DNA from 4 places in the Sporomusa rhizae genome. Region 2 is predicted to be linked to each of the others. Evidence: riboswitches for the same ligand, from Rfam matches in the RefSeq annotation. Region 2 holds a riboswitch; each other region holds the start of a gene.

Region 1 (5,949 bases), 2.7 Mb from region 2:
AAGTATATACGCCGTTCAATCCGGTCATGAAATGGGCGATGAAGGAATTACATAAACCTATGCAGGAAAACTGCAAAGAACCGTTAACGCCGTTAACCGAGGAAGTAAAACAGTCATTACGGGAGATTGCCCAAGATTTATGGCGTAAATAAACTCATGTCACAAAAGAGACTCGTTTGGTTAGGGAGGGAGTAAAATGGCAAATCGTATTATCTTAAATGAAACATCTTATTTCGGTAAAGGTGCTATTCGTGAAATTGTCAATGAAGTTAAGAAGCGGGGTCTGAAAAAGGTCATGGTTGCTACCGACCCAGATTTAATCAAATGCATGGTAGCCGCTAAGGTGACGGATCTCTTGAATGCTGCCGGTATTGATTATGCGGTTTACGATCACATCAAAGTCAACCCGACGATTGAAAATGTCCAGGAAGGCGTGGCCTTCTGTAAGGAACAGGGCGCCGATGTCATCGTCGCTATCGGCGGCGGCTCGGCTATCGACACCGCTAAGGCTATTTCCATCATTATGACGAATCCGGAATTTGCCGATGTTCGCAGCCTGGAAGGCGCTTCGCCGACGAAGCACAAAGCCATGCCGCTCATCGCCGTATCCACGACGAGCGGCACGGCAGCAGAAGTTACCATTAATTACGTTATCACCGATAGGGAAAAGGGGCGCAAATTCGTTTGTGCCGATCCCCACGATATCCCCGTCGTCGCCATCGTTGATCCGGATATGTGCGCATCCATGCCGAGAGGCCTGTGCGCTGCCACCGGTATGGATGCCTTGGTCCATGCCATTGAAGGCTATATCACCAAGGGTGCTTGGGAACTGACCGACATGATGCATTTGAAAGCCATTGAAATTATCAACAAATGGCTGCGTAAATCTGTGGAAGGTGATATGAAGGCGCGCGAAGAAATGGCTATCGGCCAGTACATTGCCGGCATGGGCTTCTCCAACGTCGGCCTCGGCATCGACCATTCCATGGCCCATCCGTTAAGCGCGCTCTATGACATTCCCCATGGTGTGGCCTGCGCCATCCTCCTGGCCCCGGTATTAAAATTTAATGCACCGGCTACGGGCGAACGGTATCGTGAAATAGCACGTGCTATGGGCGTAGAAGGCGTAGATAGTATGAGTCAAGACCAATACCGCCAGGCCTCTATTGATGCTGTGCAGAAATTAGCCGACGACATCAAGATTCCGCGCTGCCTAAGCGAACTGGGCGTTAAAGAAAAAGATTTAGAATTTTTGGCTGAGTCTGCTTTAGCGGATGCCTGCACTCCGGGTAATCCGCGTGACGTAACGGCAGAGGAACTGTTGGCTATTTACAAGGCCATCTACTAAGATACTTAATAATATTGAATCAGAATAACGAACAGCCTTGCCAATTTGTAATTATTGGCAAGGCTGCTTTTATTTTTGACTAGTGTATTTTAAAGTAAACTGCCCCTGTTTGCTGCAACTGCTGATCTGGTTAATCCTGTATGGTGAATTTCCGGGTAAGGGCCCGTACGGTTTCCGACATAGTCTGCAATTCCTGACTCGACGCAGCGATTTCTTCCAAAGAAGCGCTTTGTTCCTCAGTAGCAGCCGACACAGACTGAACATGAGAGGCATTTTCCCGGCTTATACGATCAATATTCTTCATCTGCCCGGCAATTTGCGTACCGGCTGAGGCCATTTGCTGCACATCCTCGGCAACACTGCCTATGCCTGATTTTGTTGTTTCAATCAATGTGACAATTTCGCCGAAGGCTACTCCGGCGGCCCTGACCGCCTCTGACCCCGACTGAACCTGTTTACTGCCTTCCGACATAGCAACAACCGCATTGCCGCTGCTGGATTGCATCGCCATAATAAGTTCGGCGATTTGAGCGGCCGCCACCTCCGATTGCTCAGCCAGTTTCTTTACTTCTTCGGCAACGACGGCAAATCCCCGTCCGTGTTCACCGGCCCTGGCCGATTCGATAGCGGCATTCAGTGCGAGCAGATTGGTTTGTTTGGCAATACCGGAAATGGTATCGATAATTTGGCCTATTTTGTCGGATTGTTCTCCCATCTGCCCGACAACTTTGGCAAGATTGGACACTGTATCTTCAATGGCATTCATTTGACGGACGGCTAATTCAATTTTGTTGTTGCCGTCTCCCGCTGCTTTGGCGGTTCCCTGTGAATTGTTCACAACCTCATCGACAACGGACACAATATGCTGCAGCTTGTCAGAAATAGATTGGACCAACAAGGTAGTATCATCCACCGCCTGACGCTGCGTTTCCGACCCTGCTGCCACCTCACCAGCCGACATGGCGATTTGGCCGGATGCTTCTGCGCTTTGTTTCGAACTTGCTGCCAACTGATCCGCAGACATTGCTGTGGCATTCGCCGCATCGCCTGTTTGCCGGATCAACTGCCGGATATTTTCCGCCATTACCCGGAAGGAGTCCACCAACTGCCGGATTTCATCCTGACCGGTATAAGTAACTGCCGGAGTAACAATATGACCGCTGGCAATTTGCGATGCAACCGAGGATATAGCGGTAATGGGACGACTGATTTTTCGTACGGCAAAAAAGCCGATAGCGGCAAGCATAACGCAAGACAGCAGAAGGACCACAATAATCAGGTTGCGAAGATCATCCGCACTGGACATGGATTCTGCAATGTCCTGAAAGGACAACACGGCCCAACCCGTCTCACCGACAGGGGCAAAAGCCGTCAATTGCCGTCCCAGATATTTGGCTTGCGCTTCCGGGGATTTAGTCATGTCCAGAACGTTCTGCCCGCTAAACAGTTCATGTTGTTTTGACTTGGTTTCATCACGGCTGTCCGTTAGATAAAAAGATTTCTTATCGAGTACAACACCTTTACCGGTATTACCGGCATTAAGCCCTTGTGCCAGGGCGGTTACATTGTCGAGTTTCAGATTGCCGCCGATATAGCCGACAATCTGTCCTTCCTTATTTACAAGCGGCGCTATCACCGGCGCCGTGGCCTGCTGGGTAAAGGCGGAAACATAGGTATCGGAAATAACCGGCTTCTGCGCGGCCGCCACATCCTTAAACCACTGGCGATCGGCAAAATCCTTTTTACCGCCAAAATCGGTTTTGGGCCACGTATTTTTTATCATTCCCTGGGTATCCACACAAAAGATCAGTTCAAACATACCATTGCCTTCATAAAAGGAACGCATCACAGCAGTTTGATCCTCCGAACCGAAAGCGGCGGCATATGGAGTTTTCGCCAGCGTGGCAACACTTGCCTGGCCGTCATGTAAATACTGCTCCAGTCGGTCCGCTACCCGGATAACATGATCCCTGTGTGTGTTTTTCGTCATTGTGTCCAACAGGGAATTGGCTTGTTGATTCGCCGTATAGCCGATAATTAAAGCTGGAACGATTGCCAGCATTACCAAAAAAAGACTCATTTTCCCCTGTAAAGTAGTAAAAATATTGTTAAGTCGCATAAAACATCTCAATCCTCCAATTTTCCTTATGGATTGCCAGCCTATGGGCACCAACGGCAGCTTCAATATCACCCGTAGAAAAAAGCCAGGCACACCAAATACACTGGTGCAGCCTGGCGATCTAGATTCATTATCTGTAGACCCATGGCTTTGCGTCCCACCTTTTCAGATGGTTTGCCGACAAATTTCATGGCATATTTTCCCTATCTGTATACTAATTTCTCCAAACAATGACAAAGTCCTGTAAAAAAATAAGAGCATTATTTAAGTTTATGTAAAAATATGTCGTTAAAAAATAAATCCTGCCTGAAAAGAAAGGCTTTATTTTTTTCCTGAAGGTACCAGTTCAATAGAGAATTAGCCATGGCCGACTACCATACAAAAAATTGGGATGAACTTGTAAAACGTGCGGATCAGGCTCTGTACAGCGTCAAAAACGCAGGTGGAAACAATGTTTGCGTGGACTGAGCCAATAAGATATGGCCTTAGGTTTTATTTATAAGATTTTAAGAGCTAAAGAGCGCCGGTTGCGTTGTTAAACATTTCAATGAAATGCGTTGCTGCTGTTGAAAGGGAATGCTTTTTTAACCAGATAATTGCGCCCACGGTTATGATAACAGGACTGGTTATTTTTTGTATTAAAAGTGGAGATTCTTGCAGAAGATTAATGGCGGTTTCCGGTACGATGGCAATTCCGAGGCCCAGCTTAGCCCAAATGAGTAAGGAAGTTGTATCATCACTGGTACAAAGAATATTTGGTTTGAAACCGGCTTGGCTGCAATAATCGGAAATTATAGATTCATAGCGGCGGTGAAGTAATAAAGGCTTGTCTTTGATTTTATCAAAGGAGAATGTCTCTTTATCTCTAGTTGTAATGGTATCAGGCAGGGCAACCATGACCATGCTTTCTTTGGGTAAGGTTATGTAGTTATAGAGTGAAGAATCAACGGGTAGACGGACTAATCCGATTTCTATAATGCCTGCATTCAGTAGTTCTAATATGCGCCGGGAGTCTCCCAAACGCAGATCAAAAGAGACTTTGGGATAGGTTTGGTGAAATTTTTGTATATACTCAGGTATGAGGGATCTGCCGGAGGACGTGATAGTGCCGATTTTAAGCTTGCCGCTTACACCGTTTGCCGCTTCCTGCACTTCATTGATAGTGGAGTTAATGAGTTCTATAATTTGTTCGGCCCTGTTTTGCAATATACAACCTGCTTCGGTTAATTTAATTTGTTTTTTTGTTCTTTCCAAAAGCTGTACGCCAAGTTCTTTTTCCAGTAAAAGCATTTGTTGACTTAAAGGGGGCTGGGTGATATGCAGTTGGCTTGCTGCTTTGGTAATCTGTCTGGCTTCCGCAATGGCAAGAAAGTATTTAAGTTGGCGAATTTCCATATGGATGACTCCTTATATTTTCTTTTTTTGCCTGTTTAATTTGTACGCATAATCTGAGTGAATCAGGTTACCTTATACTTATAATTCTATATGCTGAGGTAGGTGCCTGTGAAGGCTTAATAGGGAAGTTCGGTGTAATACCGGCGCGGTCCCGCCACTGTAATGAGGAGCAAACCCATAGATGCCACTGGGATGAAAGTCTTGGGAAGGTTTGGGCAAGCGATGATTCAGAGCCAGGAGAACTGCCTATCTAACAATCACTGTTTGACCTACGAGCGATAGGGAGGAGATTAAGGCACTGACAGGCTGTATTGTGTTTTAAATCCCGATGTTTATTATGTCGGGATTTTTCAATATAATAGTGCTGTTTTTAACTCTGTTCTCCCGCAGTATGGTCGGGAGATTTATTTTTTATATGCTGGGCAATTCTTGTATTTGAAGAAAGATGCTTAAAGAAATTGAACGAAGATAGGTGAATAATTTGAAGATTTTTCAGCTGTTATTTTGTTTTCTACTGATGAACATTGTGGCTCCGGCGCACGTCTTTGCCATGCATATTATGGAAGGATTTTTGCCTAAAGAATACGCATTGGGCTGGTTGATTGTCACGCTTCCTTTTATTTTGTATGGAAGCAGCAAGATATCAAAAACCATTAGAGACTACCCGGAGCGTAAAATGTTATTAGGGCTTGCTGGTGCATTCATTTTTGTTCTGTCGGCTTTGAAAATTCCTTCAATTACCGGTTCGTGCTCCCATCCTACCGGTGTTGGGTTAAGTGCGATATTATTCGGGCCTTCTATTTCTACAGTTCTAAGTGGAATTGTATTGGTTTTCCAAGCGCTGTTATTAGCGCATGGTGGTATTACCACATGGGGAGCGAATACTTTTTCAATGGGAATTGCCGGCAGTTTTACGGCGTGGATTCTGTTTACAGTCAGCCGAAAAGTAGGGCTGTCTGATAAAGTTGCTGTATTTTTGGCTGCAGCTGTTGGCGATTGGACTACCTATATGGTTACCGCCGGTCAGTTAGCCATGGCATTCCCCGATACAACAACCGGTTTTATTGGTTCCTATCTTAAATTTTTA
Region 2 (5,949 bases):
CGGGGGGAAGGGAGGACGGAGAGTGGACACATGCTTTTCGTGTCCACGGGGCGGGACGGGCGCGGCCGCGGCAGGGAACGAACGGCTGCTATTACCCGGCCAGGCGAGTGGCGGCAGGTGGCCCGGTGAAGCGGTTGGCTGCCTCCGTCCTCCGGGCTGCGTGCCTTGTTTTTCGCTCCCGGCGACCGGCGGGGCGCCCGGCTGGGTCGGCCGGTGGTTTTGCGGGCGGTCCGGCCGGAGTGGCCTGCCGGGGCCCCGCGCAGAATGCGGGGACAGCCGACGTAACCCCGTTTCCCCGGCAGTCCGGACGCGAGCGGCAGGGAGTGCTCCGGTCTGCGTCCCCTCCCCAGACTAACGAACATCCGCCCGGCAGGATACGGCTCTAAGCGGCAGCGGTGGCGGAACGGGAGCGGATGAGGAGAGTGTAGCGACAGCGGAACGCCGCAAGGAGCGGACGAGCAGCCATAGAGCGGTATCCGTTCCCTATGGCCATTGAGCGGAGTAGCCCGATCAATGAGGCTCAAAAAAGCGGTTTTCTTTTTCGCTAGCCGAATTATGCAGGACTGACGAGGGGCGCATTGGCGCTGCAGCGCCGAGCAAGCCTTTGACAGCCTGCCCCAAGAGCTTCTGTATTGTACCCCCCATCTCTTTAAATGGCTGTGATAATACCTAAATCCAAAACTACGCAGCATCAGCACAATTAGTATCTACGATAAAAAAGCATGCCTCCACTCGTACGACAGTAGGCGGTGATATATTAATACCAGCTGCATTTACCATTTTTCTCTTAAACGTTTCAAACTTGTTACCTTTCCGCTTATCTTGACAAAACTCTAATAGACTGACAATAATAAGGATACTATACTGTTTGTAGGAAGAAAGCGGGTGAATGGGTGCATCGTCTATTCTTCTATCAATATGCCCCCTTGATTTTTTGCATATTCGGAATTTTACTAGGTGTTTTCGACTTTACCAGCGACACTATTTTGACTACACTATGGCCGGAGTACCATCGGTTTACTTGGGTTATACCAAGCTTTATCTTTTCATTGCTAGGGCTGCTTTATGGAATTTTGCTAAAAAGGTTGCACGAAAATGCCAATACCGATCCATTAACCAATTTGCGCAATCGCCGCTATTTCAATAGGCAACTGAACTTAGAAATCGAACACTTAAAACGGAATAGAATCCCGTTATGTATTGCAATGGTTGACGTGGATGATTTCAAAAAAGTAAATGACCGCTATGGGCATAAAGTAGGAGATCAAATGCTCATTGCTTTAGCAGACACTTTTAGAGCAAACACGAGAGCGGTTGATACTGTCGCCCGCTGGGGAGGCGATGAGTTTTCTATCCTGCTTCCCGGCGCTACTGCCGAGGACGGAAACATGATGGCGGAGCGAATACGAAAAGAAGCAGAAACCAAGTTTGCCACCCATGATGTAACAATTAGTATCGGGCTGCTTTACCTAGAAAAAGAGACTAACTGCGATGCCGCTCTAATTCAGGCAGATGAAGCATTATACAAGGCTAAGCAAATAAAAAACAGTGTAATCCTTGTATCCTGACACAAGAGGCTTCCGCCTTCCCGGCTTCTACTTATAAACAATCAGCCCTAAGCAAAAAGCTTAGGGCTGATTGTTTATGAGTATTAAATTATCTCCGCAATCTTTTCGACATCCGACGCTGACGACGCCAGTTGCTGCATGGACGCTGAGATTTCCTCAGTCGCTGCCGCCTGGCGCTCACCGAGTTGCGCAGTCGAAATGATCTGCTCCACTATTATTTTTGTGTCTGAGTTAATGCTATTCAGGATAGCCTTGATATCCTGTACCGCTTTGGCACTGTTATCAGCCATTTTGCGAATTTCTTCGGCAACGACCGCAAAGCCGCGCCCGTGCTCGCCTGCTCTGGCCGCTTCGATAGCCGCATTTAACCCCAGCAGGTTAGAGTTGGCGGCCACCTCGCTAACAAACCGCAATATATCGTCCGTTTTTTTTATTTCTGCTAAGACGTGCTCCCCCCGGCCCTTGATACCGTCCAAGTCTTGCGCAAGCTGCGTGGCCGTTGCCGCTAACTCCTCGGAGGTAGCCGTCATTTGCTCGGCGGTAGCGGCAATGGTTTGCGCCGATTCATGCAATATTTGTTGTGTCTCCAAGCTTGTCCCGGTTGCCATGGCCCCTGCCAGCTTGCCATCTTCCATAATCGGTACGGCAATTGCCTTTATGGCAACGCCATACAATTCTTTTTTCAACGTCGTATGTATTGCTTTTTGCGTTTTTAAACATTGGTCCAGCGAGCCGCCGGCTGCTATTCTATTCCCTTCCCTAACGCCCATGTCAAAGGTTTTTGCCGGTAAAAATTTGACGATTATTCCTTCAGCATTACAAATCATGATGCAGCTGTCGAGAGGCATCAATAGTTGATACTTGGGAGCCGATTCAATTGCATTTCGAAACTCATTCATGCCAAACCCCTCCTCGTTAGTTATCACAGATCCTATTGCTGAAGCGGATAGTTCAACCGGGTATGTAAGCCCAATAAAACAATAACTGCCAGGTTACCTCAGCATATAAAACATCTGATGCAACCTGGCAGTCATAGACGCGCAAGTCTTTAGACCCATAGTTTTGCGCCCCCACTTTTCAGAAGGTTTGCCTACTACTCTTATTTAACAACATTCAACAAATTATGTCAATATACAACATATAAACCCTAATGATTTTTACTGATGCCAACCGCTGCCCCACCAGCCCTTACCGGTCCGCTTCTAAGGCTAGAGAGCTTCCTGCTTCGCGTGCTTGCAGCGGCTTACTGCTTTTTGGCAGAGTCAATTGAACATCCACCGCACGCATTTCCCTCTGCTACGCCGAAAAGTCTGTACTCACAAAACGTAGTGTATCTTCCGTGAGCGAAATTATTTGTTGCGGGTTCTCAACTTCCAAACGCCGCAACAACTGTTCCAGCATTTTATAAATCTCTTCCTTCTCTGCCTGTTTAAAGAAAAAATATTCATTGGGATTATGATCGCCATTGGTATCGCATTCAAGAATAAACGTTTCCATATGGTAGTAAACATTAATTCGCCCCTGATCGGATGTAAGCAAATAGGAACGGTGGATTATCCGGTTAATATCCAAAGCTTCCTTAATCAGCCACCCAACCGCCGGATATTGATCACAGGAAACATGATGCATAATTACTCTTCCCCTCTCTATTTCGGCTCTTCATACAAAAGGCTACCATTAGATTTTTGTGGTGCGGCAGGATTATTTTGTATTGCTTTGCTCTCGATGTTAACTTCGACCCGCCGCTTTAGCCTCTCCTCAAGAATATTTTGAATGGTTTTACTTAACTTGTCGTCTACCGGAGATGCACTGGAAATTTTCACCGTAACCTTATAGGTTCCTTCGCCTTTGCGGTACTCTAACGTGTAGTCCTCTAATTTTGCATTAGGCAGCAAAGACAGTTTTTCCTGTAAAACGGTATCAATGACTTCCTCCGGGGTACTGCTTTTTACCACTTCGACAATTTCCTTTTCTTTTACTTTCGGCAGTAACGCCTGGAAGGTATCGATATTGGTCTTGTCATTGACTTTTTGCACCAGGACCACATCGGCGCTAACGCCTACCGGTTTTCCCAGCCGTAATTCCAGCAAATTTTCCATTTGCCGGATATTTTCCGGCACGATAATTTTCGTCGTGCGAAAAGCGGCATCAATCTCATAGCGGTTGTCCTGTTCCCGGTAGTCTGCTGAAATCAGCGTCGAATGCGGCGCAATCACATCCAAAGATTCGATGAGCGATGTTTTAATAACTTTTTCAATGTTGGCATGACTATACGTTTTATACATGATAAAGGCCAATGGTATGGAAATGACAATCAAGAGCACCACCGGGTACAACATCCGGTAGGTGGTTTTCTTGGCTTCACCTGTTTTACAGGCGCCGTCATGACAACTGTCACGGGAGAATCCCGCCAATTCAAACATAGCGATAGCCGCCACATTAATGGCAATCATATTCGCTAAAAACAGCAAAAAGGCGCCGCTGACCACGGAAAAACTTTGCTTCGCCAGCCCGATGCCCACTACGCACAAGGGAGGCATCAAGGCGGTGGCAATGGCAACCCCCGGCAGGGTAGCGCCCTGCGGCTTCACACACATGGCGTACGTTCCGGCCGCACCGGAAGCCAAGGCAACCACTAGGTCCAATATGGTCGGCGTGGTTCGCGCCAGGACTTCCGGTGTTAATTCCGCGCTCGGCAGCACCAGTGTTAACAGCGCCGCCAGGACAACCGCCGTAACCGCGCCTAACGCCTCCGCCTTGGCCGACATTTTTAACAGCGGATTGCTGTTGGTCGCCACTGCCAGCGCCCCGCCCAGAATGGGGCCCATCAGGGGAGCGATCAGCATGGCCCCGATTACGACAGCCGTGCTGTTGGACAATAATCCGTAAGTAGCTACCGTACAGGATAGTACCACCATCCCGAAAAAATAACGGTCCGGGCTGGCATCCCCCAAAACATTGTTATAGATCGTTTTTTGTCCTTCTTTATCCGGCCATTGCGTCATGAGCTGCGCGAACCTCCCTCTGCATCGTGAATCTGATCTGCTCTCATTTCTTGCTCTGTTTCCAGCTGGCTTATCAGTTTTGCGGCCGCACTCCATTCCATAATCCCGCTGCGCGCCGCATTATGGAAGGCCGTTTTTTGCGCGAGTAAGACAATGCGCTCAGCTTTTTTCTGTTCATCGGCAGCGATGTTTTCATCCGACATATGAAGCCTGGCGATCCTTTGTTCAATTGCCTGCTGCTTTACGGCGATCTGCTCGGCCATTTCATCGCGAACCGATTGGGAGATGGCCCCCTGCCGCACATTGCGGTCCAGCTCCTCCACCGCCACGCGCAGCGACATATTTTCGCCCAATAATAAGTGATAGGCTTCTAAATCACTTTGTTTCCGGCTCAATCCCAGTTTGGCAACCAGCGGCTCAATGGTCAGCCCCTGCCCCACTAAAGAAAGCAAGACTACGCCAAAAATTACCGGAATAAGTATGTCCCGTTCCGGCACAGCCGGGCTAATCCCCAGTACCATCGCCATGGATAACGCCCCTCTTAACCCGCTCCAGACCAGTACATGCCGCCACCGGCTGGGAATAACCTGCCCGGCGGCAGACAATAAGGCCGAAAGACTATACACGGAAAGGGCTCTCGCCGCCAGGACAACGGCGGCAGCGACAAGGACCGGCAGCAGGCTGTCCGCCACCGGCATGACCGTAATCTCTAAGCCGACCAGTAAAAACACCATCGAGTTGACCGCAAAGGCTGCATATTCCCAAAACGACAGCACCGCCATGCGCGAAGCCGGGGTCATGCCTTGCGGCAAGCCATAGTTGCCCACGACCAGGCTGGCGGCAACCACAGCGATAACCCCCGATACGTGCACGCTTTCCGCTGCCAGATAGGAACCATACGCCACCACGGTGGTCAGGGTAATTTCCAACAGGTGATCATCAAACTCTTGCGTAATGCGTGACGCTACCGCGCCAACAAGTATCCCGATAACAGCCCCGCCACAAACTGTGACGACAAAGGAAACGAGGCTCTGGGATAACGAAAATGCGCTGGTCACCAATACGCTTTGGAGTACCCCGAACAAGACTACTGCGATGCCGTCATTGAACAAACTCTCCGCTTCGACAATCATCGACAGCCGCTCATTCACCCCCAGCCGCTTAAACAAAGCCAATACCGAGATCGGATCAGTCGGCGAAATCATGGCCCCGAATAGCAAAGCCACCAAAATAGGCAGCCCTAACAAGTAGTGCATGCCATAGCCCACAAGCACAGTAGAAATAACTGTCCCGAAAATGGCTAAGACGCCGATGATTTTCCACTGCCGCTGCAAGGGCCGGAAATGAATATTAATACCGGCTTCAAACAATAACGG
Region 3 (5,949 bases), 2.2 Mb from region 2:
AGCATTATAACTGGTGGATTAAGCCGGAATCAAATGAAAAAAACTGAAGCTCATTAGCAGCTTCAGTTTTTTTTACATAGTGTATGAAAGGGACTCACAGAGTTTTTCTGTTTCTTGAGTTGCTAGATCCTTGGCCGCAATGCCTCGGCCGTAAAGTGGGTTTCATAAGTAAGTATTCCGCTTAATAACAGCAGTGCCAAATAGGCAAATCCTATTTTCAGACGAAATGAAGAATCGGTTGCATAATATTCGTCATGGCGATGTTTCCAGAAGTCCCATGCCCGATGAATAGCTCCGAATAAGATCAGAATGAGAATGGGGCTGAAGCTGAACCACAAAAGTAACCCAATCAGAGGAATGCCAATGAGCCAGATGTAGGGAGATACCGCTCCGGCAATCCGACCGCCATCTAATGGCGACGCTGGGATAAGATTAAACAGTGTGAGAAAATAACCGGTAAAAGCTAAAGAAAATAGCAAGGGAGAATGTAACAGGTAGGCAGCCAGATGAAAGGCCACTGTGGCTAACAGGCCAAATAAGGGTCCGCCATAGGCAATGATGCTTTCAGTTGCCGCATCATTAGGCTGTTCCTTAATACCAATGAGTGCTCCCAAAAAAGGAATAAAAACAGGGGCCGTTACCGGAATGTTCTGTTGCCGGGCTGCAACCATATGTCCATACTCGTGAATCGCAATGAGCAAAACAAAACCAATTGCCCACCATAGCCCGTAAAACCAAGCATAAACACCAATAGTTGCCAGCATGGAGAGGGTGGTTATACCAAACTTACTAAACTTTAGAAGGAACACTAATCCTTTGAGAAATCCCAAAACAGTTTTCCATTTCATTAACACCAGTAGCGCGGCAAATACTCCGCCCAGCCCAAATCGCTTATACCAAGGTGGTCGCACTGGCGGTGGCGTGTTATCCAATTGTTCGTTCATTTCGTCTTCTCTATTCAAGGCAATACCTCAACTTAACATTATTAATTATTGACCATATCCTCAAAGCAACAGATGCATTCACCAATCCCCGCCGGAGCCACTTCTCAGCCTTTTGGGGAGTGATTTATAGACTAAGTCATAAGAATGATCGATTAATCCTCTTATTTCTTGTTCGGGAATACTTCCATCAAGTATCACTGTATTCCAATGGCGTTTATTCAAATGGTATCCCGGGGTAATGCTGGGATATTGTTTTCGCAGTATTTCTGAATAGTTTGGGTCGCATTTCAAGGCAAGATTGTCCTGACCGTCCCGGCGAGACAGTAGAGCGAACATTTTAGACGCAACTTTGATAACAATTACGTCGGGACCAAAAGGGTAATCTTCGACGGCGCCCGGTTTGGCTAAGCAATAAGAATATAAAGCTTTAGAATGCAAGGTTATGCTCCTTTCACAAAAAAACTTATAAGAAGTATTCTATCAGAATAAAAATATACCTTTATTTTGAAACAAGTTGACTAATTGCATACTATTTCTCATTAGATTATAATGATAGTAACACAGGAGGTGTTTGCATGTCCAAGAAAAAAGTAATCATTAAATGTGGAACCATTAACCCGAATACCCTTAAAGTTGCCGGTAAACCTAACCGGGCAATGACTCCAGAGGTTAAGTTGGCCCCCGTTTGGATCGACCGAAAAAATGACTATAGGCGTCATAAAGAAAAGCAAAAAATCCGCCGTTATTCCGATGAATATGGAAACGGCGGATTTTATTTATCTATAAATCCAAATTCTGATATTACTCATCAAAAACGGATTGATGAGTTTATCGCTTTGTGAATGGAAAATGGGTTCGAAAGCTGGAGAGCGTAGTACTTTCGTTTTACAAATGACTTTTTACGACATTTTTTTTATTTTTTGATGATAAAATATTAGTAGTAATTGAATACTTTGAGGCAAACCATCCGAAAGGATGGGACGCAAAGCCGTGGGTCTACAGATTCGTTAGTCTAAGATTGCCAGGTTGCATCATTTAAATCAATGATGAACCGAGCAATCTTTTTCATTTTAAAATGGAGAATAACGATAGAAATTGATTTTTTGTCAACTAATATTCTGCGTTAGTTGATAATAATTAGTTGTATGTATGAAAGGAAAGGAACGAAAAGTATGAATTCAGCAAAGCAAACTATCCTTATTGTTGATGATATACAATTTAATCGTCAATTTTTAAAAAATGTTCTTCAAGATGAATATAATGTAATTTGTGCAGACTCGGGGAAGATGGCTATAGAAATTGTTATGTCGCAACCAATTGATCTGGTTTTACTGGATATAATTATGCCTACTATGGATGGCTATGAAATTTGCCGGTGGATCAAGACAAATCCAGGCACCAAAGATATTCCAGTCATCTTTGTTTCTATAAAAGACGATCCTGAAGACCAAACTACTGGGTTTTCATTGGGAGCAATCGACTATATTACTAAGAATACTGATGCATCTATAATTAAAGCGCGTGTAAAAAATCACCTTGAGTTAAAGAAACAGCGGGACATGTTAATTCAAGAATCTATTAACGATTTTTTGACAGGTATACCTAATCGCAGGTATTTTGATGAAATTCTGGCAACAAAATGGCGACAGGCACTGCGTGATAATGAATATTTGTCCATTCAGTTAATTGATATAGACTTTTTTAAAAATTATAATGATTTTTATGGCCATATAGAAGGTGATCGGTGCCTTAAGTTAGTGGCCGATGCGTTAAAAAAATCGTTGCTACGACCACTTGATATAGTCGCTAGATATGGAGGAGAGGAATTTATAGTACTGCTGCCGCTAACGCCGCGCGACGGTGCGATAAAAGTCGCAAAGAGAATTCAGGAAAACATAAGTGCGTTAAACATTACCCATCAGCTCTCTTCAGTTAATGATTTTGTTACAGTCAGTATTGGCATAGCAACGATAAAGCCTGAAGAAAACCTTGATGCAACGATACTTATTAAACGAGCCGACTATGGGCTCTACAAGGCCAAAAACGAAGGTAGAAATCGATTTATTGCCATTGAATAATTACTATTATTTCCTTGTACTTGAGAAAGTCACCGCTTTAGCCAGCAGGCAAGAGCGATGGCTTTTTTTTCAAGGCATGGCGACGGAGTAATTCACTCGACAGTTTAAAAAGAGAGTGGTAAAATACTATTGAAACGTAACAAATACGTTTTGCTGCATATCAAACATCTCTTTATCGAACTACGACTTATTTATAATAATAAGGAATATAATAACGAAGATAAGTGAAAAAATTCACTCAATTTACGAGGGGTATAATTATGCTGAAATTGTCCATTTGTTTTGGGAGTGCCTGCCATTTACAAGGCGCTTATAGTGTTCTCAATGCGTTTAAAGCATTAATCGACAAATATGAAATTCAAAGTGAAATCGATCTTGAGGGAAACTTTTGTCAGGGACAGTGCACCGAAGGCGTGATTATTAAAATAAACGATGAAATTATTAAGAACGTATCCAAGGAAAAGGTATTTGAAATATTTAAGGACAAGGTGCTGGGAGGTGGACAATATTAACACTATCATAACTCGCAAGGTAAATTGTCAGGATTGTTTTCGTTGTGTGCGTGCATGTCCTGTTAAAGCAATTGGAATAGTTAAAGGGCAAGCCAGTGTTATTCCGGAAAGATGTATTCTTTGTGGCCGTTGTGTAGTGGAGTGTCCGCAGCAGGCGAAAGAAATTGATAGGCAAATAGAAAAACTGACGGCAGCTGTTGCAACCGGTAAACAAGTAATTATAAGCTTAGCCCCCTCGTATATAGCGGCTTTTCCTGAATACTCATTGGAAGACTTGACACACCGATTGATAAATGCAGGGGTTAGTGCGGTTGTAGAAACAGCTACGGCAGCTGACCAGGTTTCGAAGGCGTATGCTCGACATATTAAAGCCGATAATCCTGTCAATCATACTGTTATTTCCTCCTGTTGCCCGGTTATTGTAGATATTGTTGAAAGATATTATCCTAAATTAATCAACAATCTAGCGCCGGTTTTATCGCCAATGCTTACTCATGCCAAGCTTATTCGAAGGGAGTTTGGAGAAGACTGCTTTGTCATATTTGCCGGACCATGCATAGCGAAAATTGCTGAAGGCCGCTCGCTGTATTCTGAAGTGGACGCGGTTATCACTTTTGATCAGCTTAGAGAATGGCTAAATGAGCGTAACGATATGGTTTCGATAATAAATCCCCTAAAGCTTCAGGAATTACCGGAATCAACTTATGCAGGACGCTGTTTCCCTGTAGCTGGCGGGGTGCTTATGCCTTTTGGTTCGCAAGTTTCGGACGAGGATGTTATAGCAGTCGATGGAATAGAAAATTGTCTGGAAGTATTTGAAGGGTTAAGCAAGCTGGAGTTTTCTCCAAAATTCGTTGAGGCCATGGCTTGTGCTGGCGGGTGTATCAATGGTCCTGCTATGGGGACGCATCAATTAATGCAAACCAAAAGGAACAAGATAATGAACTACGCCAAGAATGCTTTGCCTAATACATGTCCCCAGGAAGATGACTTGGCGGCAAGTAATCTGGACTTATCACGAAATTATGCAGCAAAACCGATAAACGCCGTTATACCTGCGGAAGCTGAAATAAAAGAAATTCTCAAACAGATAGGAAAATTTTCTCCCAAGGACGAAAAAAATTGCGGCGCTTGCGGATACAATACTTGTCGCGATAAGGCAATTGCTGTTTTTCAGGGTATTGCCGAAATTAACATGTGCTTACCTTATATGCGTTCTAAAGCAGAATCATTTGCCAATATTATTGTAGAGAATTCATTAAATGCGATAATTGCTGTCAATGAAAAAATGATTATCAAAGAATTCAATCCGGCAGTTAAACGAATGTTTGGTATAGTACAAGAAATTTATAAGGGTATGAGTCTAACGGAATTGTTTGATTGCTCAGATTTTATGGTTGCCACGAAATTGGGGCATAAGATTGTTGGTAAACGGGTTGAGTACCCTGAATATGGTATTATTACCGAACAAATGATTATTCCAGTACCTAAGCATAGTTTGGTAATTGCTATCATTACTGATGTGACTGCTTTTGAAAAGAAACAGCAGGAACTGCGGCAGATGAAACTGGATACAATAGAAAAATCCACGGAAATCATTAATAAACAGATGCATGTGGCTCAAGAAATTGCCGGTTTATTAGGAGAGACTACTGCGGAAACAAAATCAGCCCTATTAGAACTAATTATGCTGATAAAAGGTAAGGAGGAATCGTAATGCAACGTCTTCATGCCGAAGTTGGTTTAGCGCAGTTGTCTAAAGTTGGTGAAGAATTGTGCGGAGACAATGTTGATATTGCCAGAACACCAGAAGCAACGATCATTGTAATGTCCGATGGGCTGGGCAGTGGTGTTAAAGCTAATATATTAGCGACTTTGACGACTAAAATTGCCACCGTAATGCTTAAACGCGGTATACCGCTGGAAGACGTCGTCAATACCATTGCCGAAACCTTACCGGTTTGTCGCCAGCGAAAGATTGCGTATTCGACATTGCATATTATTATGATTGCCCCTGATGGACAAACGACTATTGTTGAATTTGACTGCCCGGCTACTTTCCTGGTGCGTAATAACAAAGTAGTTGAGTTTCCTGCCCATGAAAAAGTAATCGGTAATAAAATTATTCGTGTAGGGGAACTTTGGCTTCAAAAAGATGATATATTAGTGGCTGTTACTGATGGTGTGATTCATGCCGGTATTGGCGGCTTGCTGAAACTGGGGTGGGGCTGGGACTCAGTGGCAAAACAAATTAAAGAAGAGACTAATGAGAATAGTGATGCGGAACTTATCGGGCAAAGTTTGATTAATTTTTGTGAATGTTACTATCTTGGGAGCCCTGGCGATGATTCAACCGCCTTAGTTGTTAAGATGCGTGATCCTCAACAACTAACATTAATGACCGGGCCACCCGCT
Region 4 (5,949 bases), 2.2 Mb from region 2:
CCCTGGACTTTAACAGCTTTGCCATCATCTATATGAACAAGTAAACCGCATGTGTCAGGACAATCGAACGGACAAACAGAGCGCAAAACTTGCATACCATATTCCTCCTTATTGCAATTATAATAAAGGTTAGTTCTACTATTTTACCATTTTTCAATAAATATGTAATCCTATTATAAGAATTTGATCCAGCAATAAGCTAATTATTCCTTTATTTCTCTTACCAGAGAGTAGCAAAACCCGCTTCCTGCCTATCGGCATGAAAACGGGTTTTGCTACTTTTTGAGGTATGGCTTCCAAAGAAAGGCCTTTCTTTTATGCCACTAAGCCACTTCTTTTTTATCAAAAACGGGCCAAATTACTCGTTCGAGAAAGATGTCGTTACCTTATTCCTACCGTTCCGCTTACTTACATACAACAGTTCATCTGCTCTTTTAACCAGTGTTTCATCCGTATCGTTTAGTTCAGCCAGCGTAGCCCCAACCGATATGGTAACTCTAATGTCTTCAAGTCCCAGGTGAAATACTGACTGCTCAGTCATTGCGCGAACTCGCTCTGCAACTTTAACAAGTTCTTCTTTTACATGAGTATTTACAATTACAAAAAACTCCTCCCCTCCCCAACGAAAAGCAATTCCCCTATTACCGACACTGTTTTGAATCGTTTTGGCCACCATCTCAAGAATCTTATCGCCGGTGTCATGACCATATTGGTCATTAACACGCTTAAAATGGTCAATATCAGCAAATAGCACACCAAAGAACGGCCTACCCACTTTATTCATTTCATTCATTTTAGCTGATAATTCAATGTCAACACAACGCTTGTTTCCCAACCCTGTCAAAGAATCAATCAAAGAAAGTTCCTTAAATTGAGCTAATTGTTCTAGTAAATGTGACTTTCTAGAATTATCGCTAAATACCTCCACAGCTCCAATTATTTCATTCTGTTCATTACGAACCGGCGAAATTCGAACTAAAATAGGAATCCGATGTCCATTCTTATGCAGAAGATACAATTCTTCTTCTCTTGGGAAACCGTCTTTTAGCGTCTTAGCTAACGGACACAATTCTCCACGACAAAGTAAGCATCCCTCGCAATTAGTATGTTTGAGTATATTGTTATAACAATAGCAACCTACAACGTCTTTACTGGAATATCCCGTTAAACTTTCGGCGCTTGTATTCCAATAGATTATTTTTCTATCCTTATTGACAAAATACACACCATCATAAAGATAATCTAACAGTATCTTATAAAAAGAAAGTTCCATTCCGCTCACCTCTCTTTTTAATTTAATAAATTATGTTAATTCGTTATATGTTCCAGTTGAGCTCTGTTTTTAGACTTTTTTCATAAACATCTTTCTCTCTGATATATTATGTTATCTCACTGTTATTTGTTACATAATAACTATTGGGGAGAAAACAAAAGCAAGCCCTGTTCCCAAGGAACAGGGCTTGCCTGTATCGTCTTCCTTTTACTTATTATCTTGAAACCAATTTCCAAATTTGTGTTAACAAAAGCAGGTTTTACCACCCATAAACCTTATACTTTGAATTGGGCTATTACTGATCTGAGCTCTTCAGACATTTTAGCCAAAGCTTCACTAGAGGCGGCTATCTCTTCCATCGATGCAGACTGTTCTTCAGTGGAGGCCGAAACCGTCTGCGTAAATCCTGCTGTTTCTCTGCTTATTCTATCGATTTCCTTTATTGAAGAAACAATTTGCTCACTGCCGCCTGCCACCTGCTGAATCGCAGCAGAGATGTCATTCACTTGCTCAGATACCTGTTCAATCAAGTTCAATATTTCCCCAAAAGCCTTGCCTGCTTTATGAACTACTTCTGTACCGCGCTTAACTTCTGTCGTACCTTCAGACATCACCGCAACTGCCTGTTCAGTATCATTTTGTATTTCACCAATAAGTAATGCGATGTGTTTTGCCGCTTCCTGAGACTGCTCGGCAAGCTTACGAACTTCTTCGGCTACTACCGCAAACCCTCTCCCCTGTTCACCGGCACGGGCTGCCTCAATAGCGGCATTTAACGCCAGGAGATTTGTTTGGCCGGCAATGCCGGCGATTGTATCAACAATCTGACCGATCTCTTTGGAACGATCGCCGAGTTTAGCAACTACCTCGGCCGAACTTACTACTGTTTTTTCAATATTCGCCATTTGTTGGGTAGTATCTTCTATTGCCTTACCACCACTTTCGGCAGCAAGAGCAGTCTTTTCCGCAGTTGCAGCAACATTGCCGGAATGCGAGGCTACCTGTTGTATACTAGCAGACATTTTTTCAACAGCAACAGTGGTAACATCTACTGCTTGAAGCTGAGAAGAACTTCCTGCGGCCACTTCCGTTATAGATTCGGCTACCTGATTGACAGCTAGCGACGATTGTTCCGCACTTGCCGTAAGTTCCTCCGAAGATGCTGCAACTTGCTCTGCCGAAGTAGAGATTTGTCGAACCATGCCCCGCAGTTTTTCCGCCATAATATCGAAATGCAGCGCCATCGTCTCTAACTCATCTTTGTCTTCGCTACCACGTGTCTTGACCGTACCCGTAGCAACCACCTTGGAAGTTAAGTCACCCTCAGCTATCTTCTTAATAGCTTCATTCAGTCTTATAATTGGTTTCGTCAAACGTTTTGAAACCAGAATACCAAACCCACAAGTGGCAATAAGAATTAATCCTATTGTAATAAGTGAGGACCTAGTAAACGGCGTTAGTTTTACTAAAATTTCATCTTCCGGCACATTAATTCCTAAACTCCAGTGATTTCCAGGTATAGGAGCATAGGCAACATATCTCTTAATGCCGCTTTCCTCATAATTACTAATTCCATTTTCCGCGTTTATCATTTTATTCGTTATATTTTTCAACTCATTATTTGCATTCGGATCTGTTAGGACATTTGTCTGCATTACTTGTTCCTTATCCGGATGAATGATTGTTAATCCTTTTTCCTGGATTACATAAGCGTAACCACTTTGTGCAACCTTAATTTCATTTATTCGCTTAGTCAGTGTGTCAACCGTAACCGTTCCGCCTAATACACCCACAATCTGGTTATTTTTTCGGATTGGTGCAACTACAGATACTACCATATTACCATCTACTTTTGAAATAACAGGATCTGTGGTTGTTACCTCACCAGTAGAAATAACCTGTTTAAAGTATTCGCGGTCAGCAATGTTCGTTCTATCACCTGTTGTATGGATAGCTTGCCCTTTGGCATCCACAATCCAAAAACGTGAATAGATAGGATTACGTTTGACTTCTTCTCTTAAATAAGCGAGAGTCGCTTCGGTATTGCCGCTAACAACACTTTGATTAGTGGCCAATATCGAAACCTCAGCTTCGCGAGTTGCTATCCACATGCCAACTTCCCTTGCATAGGCATCTGCTCGATGGGTAATATCCTCCTCGGCATCTGACACCAGAATTCCTTTTGCATTATAAAAGTTACAGAGCCCTAAAATGCTTAACGTAATTAATAATCCAACCACTAAAACAGCAGTAACTTTTACCTGAATACTTTTTCCAATCCACTTAGACAAATTCATGCATTAATTCCTCCGTTCTGTGCTTGTTATCGTGTTCAGTTTTTCAAGCTAAGCATGTCTATTCAAACCCTATCAAAAAATAAAAAGAGCACCCGCCTAAGCAAGGTGCTACTATTTACAATTGACTAGCAACCTGGCAATCATAGACCAATTGTCCTTAGACCCATAGCTTTGCGCCCCAACTTTTCAGATGGTTTGCCAAATATCCATTTATTACTTTATTTTATACCATATGACAAATTTCGTCAATTAATAAAGTTATTTCCATTAATAAAGTTATAATGACAGCGCTATCCGTTTCCGTCTGAATTTCCGAAATCAGACTGGCAATATGTTTAGCAGCCTCTTGTAACTGCTCAGCCAGTTTACGAACTTCCTCTGCGAACAATAGTTAAAGACGGCACCACCTTTACGATGATGCCGTCTTTTTAATAGATTTACTTTGTCTTGCTCCTACAATACCCTTTACAACTTAAACCTAGCAACAATCATTTGTAATTCTCCAGCTAGTTTAGCTAATTCCCTGCTAGATTCGGTAACTTCCTCCATTTGCGCGAACTGCTCTTGGGTAGCGGCTGAAACATTCTGCGCTTGGCCGGCTGTGTCTTTAGTGATACTATCAATTTCATGGATTGAGCCTACAATTTGATCGCTTCCGCTAAGCATATCCTTGGCAGCTGCAGAAATTCCCCTGATCTGCTTCGAAACTTCATGAAATGCCTCGAAAACTTCAATAAAGGTTTTTCCGGCTCCAATTACGGCTTCAGTTCCACCCCTTACTTCCCCTGTCCCTTCTTTCATAGCTACTACGGCTTTATCTGTATTCTGCTGTATTTCATTAATAAGAGCACCTATTTGTTTTGCCGCTTCCTGAGACTGCTCGGCCAATTTGCGCACTTCCTCGGCTACTACCGCGAATCCTCTGCCCGCTTCCCCAGCGCGTGCGGCTTCGATAGCGGCATTTAATGCAAGTAAATTCGTCTGACCGGCAATTCCGTCAATGGCATCAACAATCTGGCCGATTTCTTTGGAGCGATCACCTAGCTTAATTACCACTTCCGAAGATCGGTTTACCGTATTCTCGATATGCTTCATCTGTTTGATCGCTTTTTCTAACATTTTGTTGCCTTGCTGCGCAGCTTCAGCTGACTCAGTCGAAGTTCCGGCGACAGTGTTCATGCTGGCTACAATTTGCTGAATACCTGCTGCCATCTGGCCAACTACCGTTGTTGTATCATTCACAGCCTTCAACTGCTTTTCAGTACCTTCCGCCACGTTACTGATAGAATTTGCTACCTGATTTACGGCTTGGGTCGACTGCTCAGCACTTGCGGTAAGTTCTTCGGAAGATGCAGCCAGCTGCTCACTGGTATTTGTAACCCGTTTTACTATTTCACGAATATTCCCCAAGAATTGATTAACATAATTTCCAAGCTCACCGATCTCGTCAGAACTATCAACCCTAATTTTCCGGGACAAATCTCCCCCTTTTTCCGACAGCTCTCGCAATTCATTAGTTAATTTATTAATTGGCCGAACAATTCGATTGGCCATCAGTAAGGAAACGATTACTAAAATCGAAATGGTTACAAGTATCCCACCATAAAAAAGATACCGGATATGGTTTAGCTTCGCTTGGTTAATTAACTCATATGTTGGTGTGAATACCGCTATAGACCAGTCATAGAGACCAACAGGAACAATGGATACACGGTAATTGGTCTCATTTACTTTGACCTCCACATTATCTCGCTTGCCGGTCTGCATCAGTTCACCCAGTCTCCGTAACTGCGGGTTTTCATCTTTAACCAGAATTCTATTCCATAAATCTTCTTTTACGGGCGAAGCTATAATCCGACCTTCCTGTCCATCGGCCCCTTTGCCCATAATAATAATATAGCCGTTTTGTCCGATTTTACTTTCGGCTAAAATACTTGATACGTACTCCATTGTTAGGAATCCGGCAAGAGTGCCTTTATATTGGCCGGCCTCCATAACCGGCACAGCCATGGGAAATACTTTGCGGCCTGTCGATTTCGAAATATTAGGCATACAAATCAAAGACTTACCATTCTTAGCCCCTTCGTAATAGTCCCGGCCTTTCAAACTAGCTGGTGGCACGGAATGTACCCCCATAGAGTGCACTATCTCAGCACCATTTATATCCGTAATAAGAATATGCGAATATACTGGAGCATCCTGTTTGGTTGAGGTCTTTACAATGTCCGCCAAATATTTGTCGGCCTGGGTTGGGTTCATCATCCTAACAATTTCGGTATTGGCTACTTGCTCTAGTATTCGTTTTTCATCTTCTAGCCTGTCCTTTATTCCACGGGCGATAACTTCTGTTTGCTGCCTGTGAGCTACAATCATCTCGTC

Evidence for each region. Region 2 has a riboswitch for cyclic di-GMP ahead of SRRS_RS17985 (methyl-accepting chemotaxis protein). Riboswitches for the same ligand answer to the same signal wherever they lie in the genome.
Region 1: another riboswitch for cyclic di-GMP. It lies ahead of SRRS_RS03125 (methyl-accepting chemotaxis protein); the one in region 2 lies ahead of SRRS_RS17985 (methyl-accepting chemotaxis protein).
Region 3: another riboswitch for cyclic di-GMP. It lies ahead of SRRS_RS07070 (diguanylate cyclase); the one in region 2 lies ahead of SRRS_RS17985 (methyl-accepting chemotaxis protein).
Region 4: another riboswitch for cyclic di-GMP. It lies ahead of SRRS_RS06910 (methyl-accepting chemotaxis protein); the one in region 2 lies ahead of SRRS_RS17985 (methyl-accepting chemotaxis protein).

What each region holds. Positions count from the first base shown of each region.
Region 1 covers NZ_CP156925.1:686,115-692,063, forward strand. Annotated here, with positions in the region: gene SRRS_RS03115 (dihydrodipicolinate synthase family protein) at 1-152, shown strand, start outside; gene fucO (lactaldehyde reductase) at 197-1,348, shown strand; gene SRRS_RS03125 (methyl-accepting chemotaxis protein) at 1,479-3,467, opposite strand; cyclic di-GMP riboswitch class I at 3,572-3,656, opposite strand; gene SRRS_RS03130 (LysR family transcriptional regulator) at 3,981-4,862, opposite strand; cobalamin riboswitch at 4,946-5,127, shown strand; gene SRRS_RS03135 (energy-coupling factor ABC transporter permease) at 5,344-5,949, shown strand, end outside.
Region 2 covers NZ_CP156925.1:3,804,615-3,810,563, forward strand. Annotated here, with positions in the region: gene SRRS_RS17980 (GGDEF domain-containing protein) at 894-1,568, shown strand; gene SRRS_RS17985 (methyl-accepting chemotaxis protein) at 1,652-2,467, opposite strand; cyclic di-GMP riboswitch class I at 2,583-2,669, opposite strand; gene SRRS_RS17990 (hypothetical protein) at 2,865-3,197, opposite strand; gene SRRS_RS17995 (TIGR00341 family protein) at 3,215-4,573, opposite strand; gene SRRS_RS18000 (Na+/H+ antiporter) at 4,570-5,949, opposite strand, start outside.
Region 3 covers NZ_CP156925.1:1,592,777-1,598,725, forward strand. Annotated here, with positions in the region: gene SRRS_RS07050 (flavodoxin family protein) at 1-47, shown strand, start outside; gene SRRS_RS07055 (site-2 protease family protein) at 123-962, opposite strand; gene SRRS_RS07060 (MmcQ/YjbR family DNA-binding protein) at 1,023-1,382, opposite strand; gene SRRS_RS07065 (hypothetical protein) at 1,520-1,786, shown strand; cyclic di-GMP riboswitch class I at 1,892-1,978, shown strand; gene SRRS_RS07070 (diguanylate cyclase) at 2,117-3,022, shown strand; gene SRRS_RS07075 ((2Fe-2S) ferredoxin domain-containing protein) at 3,283-3,534, shown strand; gene SRRS_RS07080 ([Fe-Fe] hydrogenase large subunit C-terminal domain-containing protein) at 3,521-5,251, shown strand; gene SRRS_RS07085 (SpoIIE family protein phosphatase) at 5,251-5,949, shown strand, end outside.
Region 4 covers NZ_CP156925.1:1,557,950-1,563,898, reverse strand. Annotated here, with positions in the region: gene SRRS_RS06920 (molybdopterin-dependent oxidoreductase) at 1-95, opposite strand, end outside; gene SRRS_RS06915 (diguanylate cyclase) at 359-1,273, opposite strand; gene SRRS_RS06910 (methyl-accepting chemotaxis protein) at 1,549-3,570, opposite strand; cyclic di-GMP riboswitch class I at 3,695-3,780, opposite strand; gene SRRS_RS06905 (hypothetical protein) at 3,794-3,958, opposite strand; gene SRRS_RS06900 (methyl-accepting chemotaxis protein) at 4,036-5,949, opposite strand, start outside.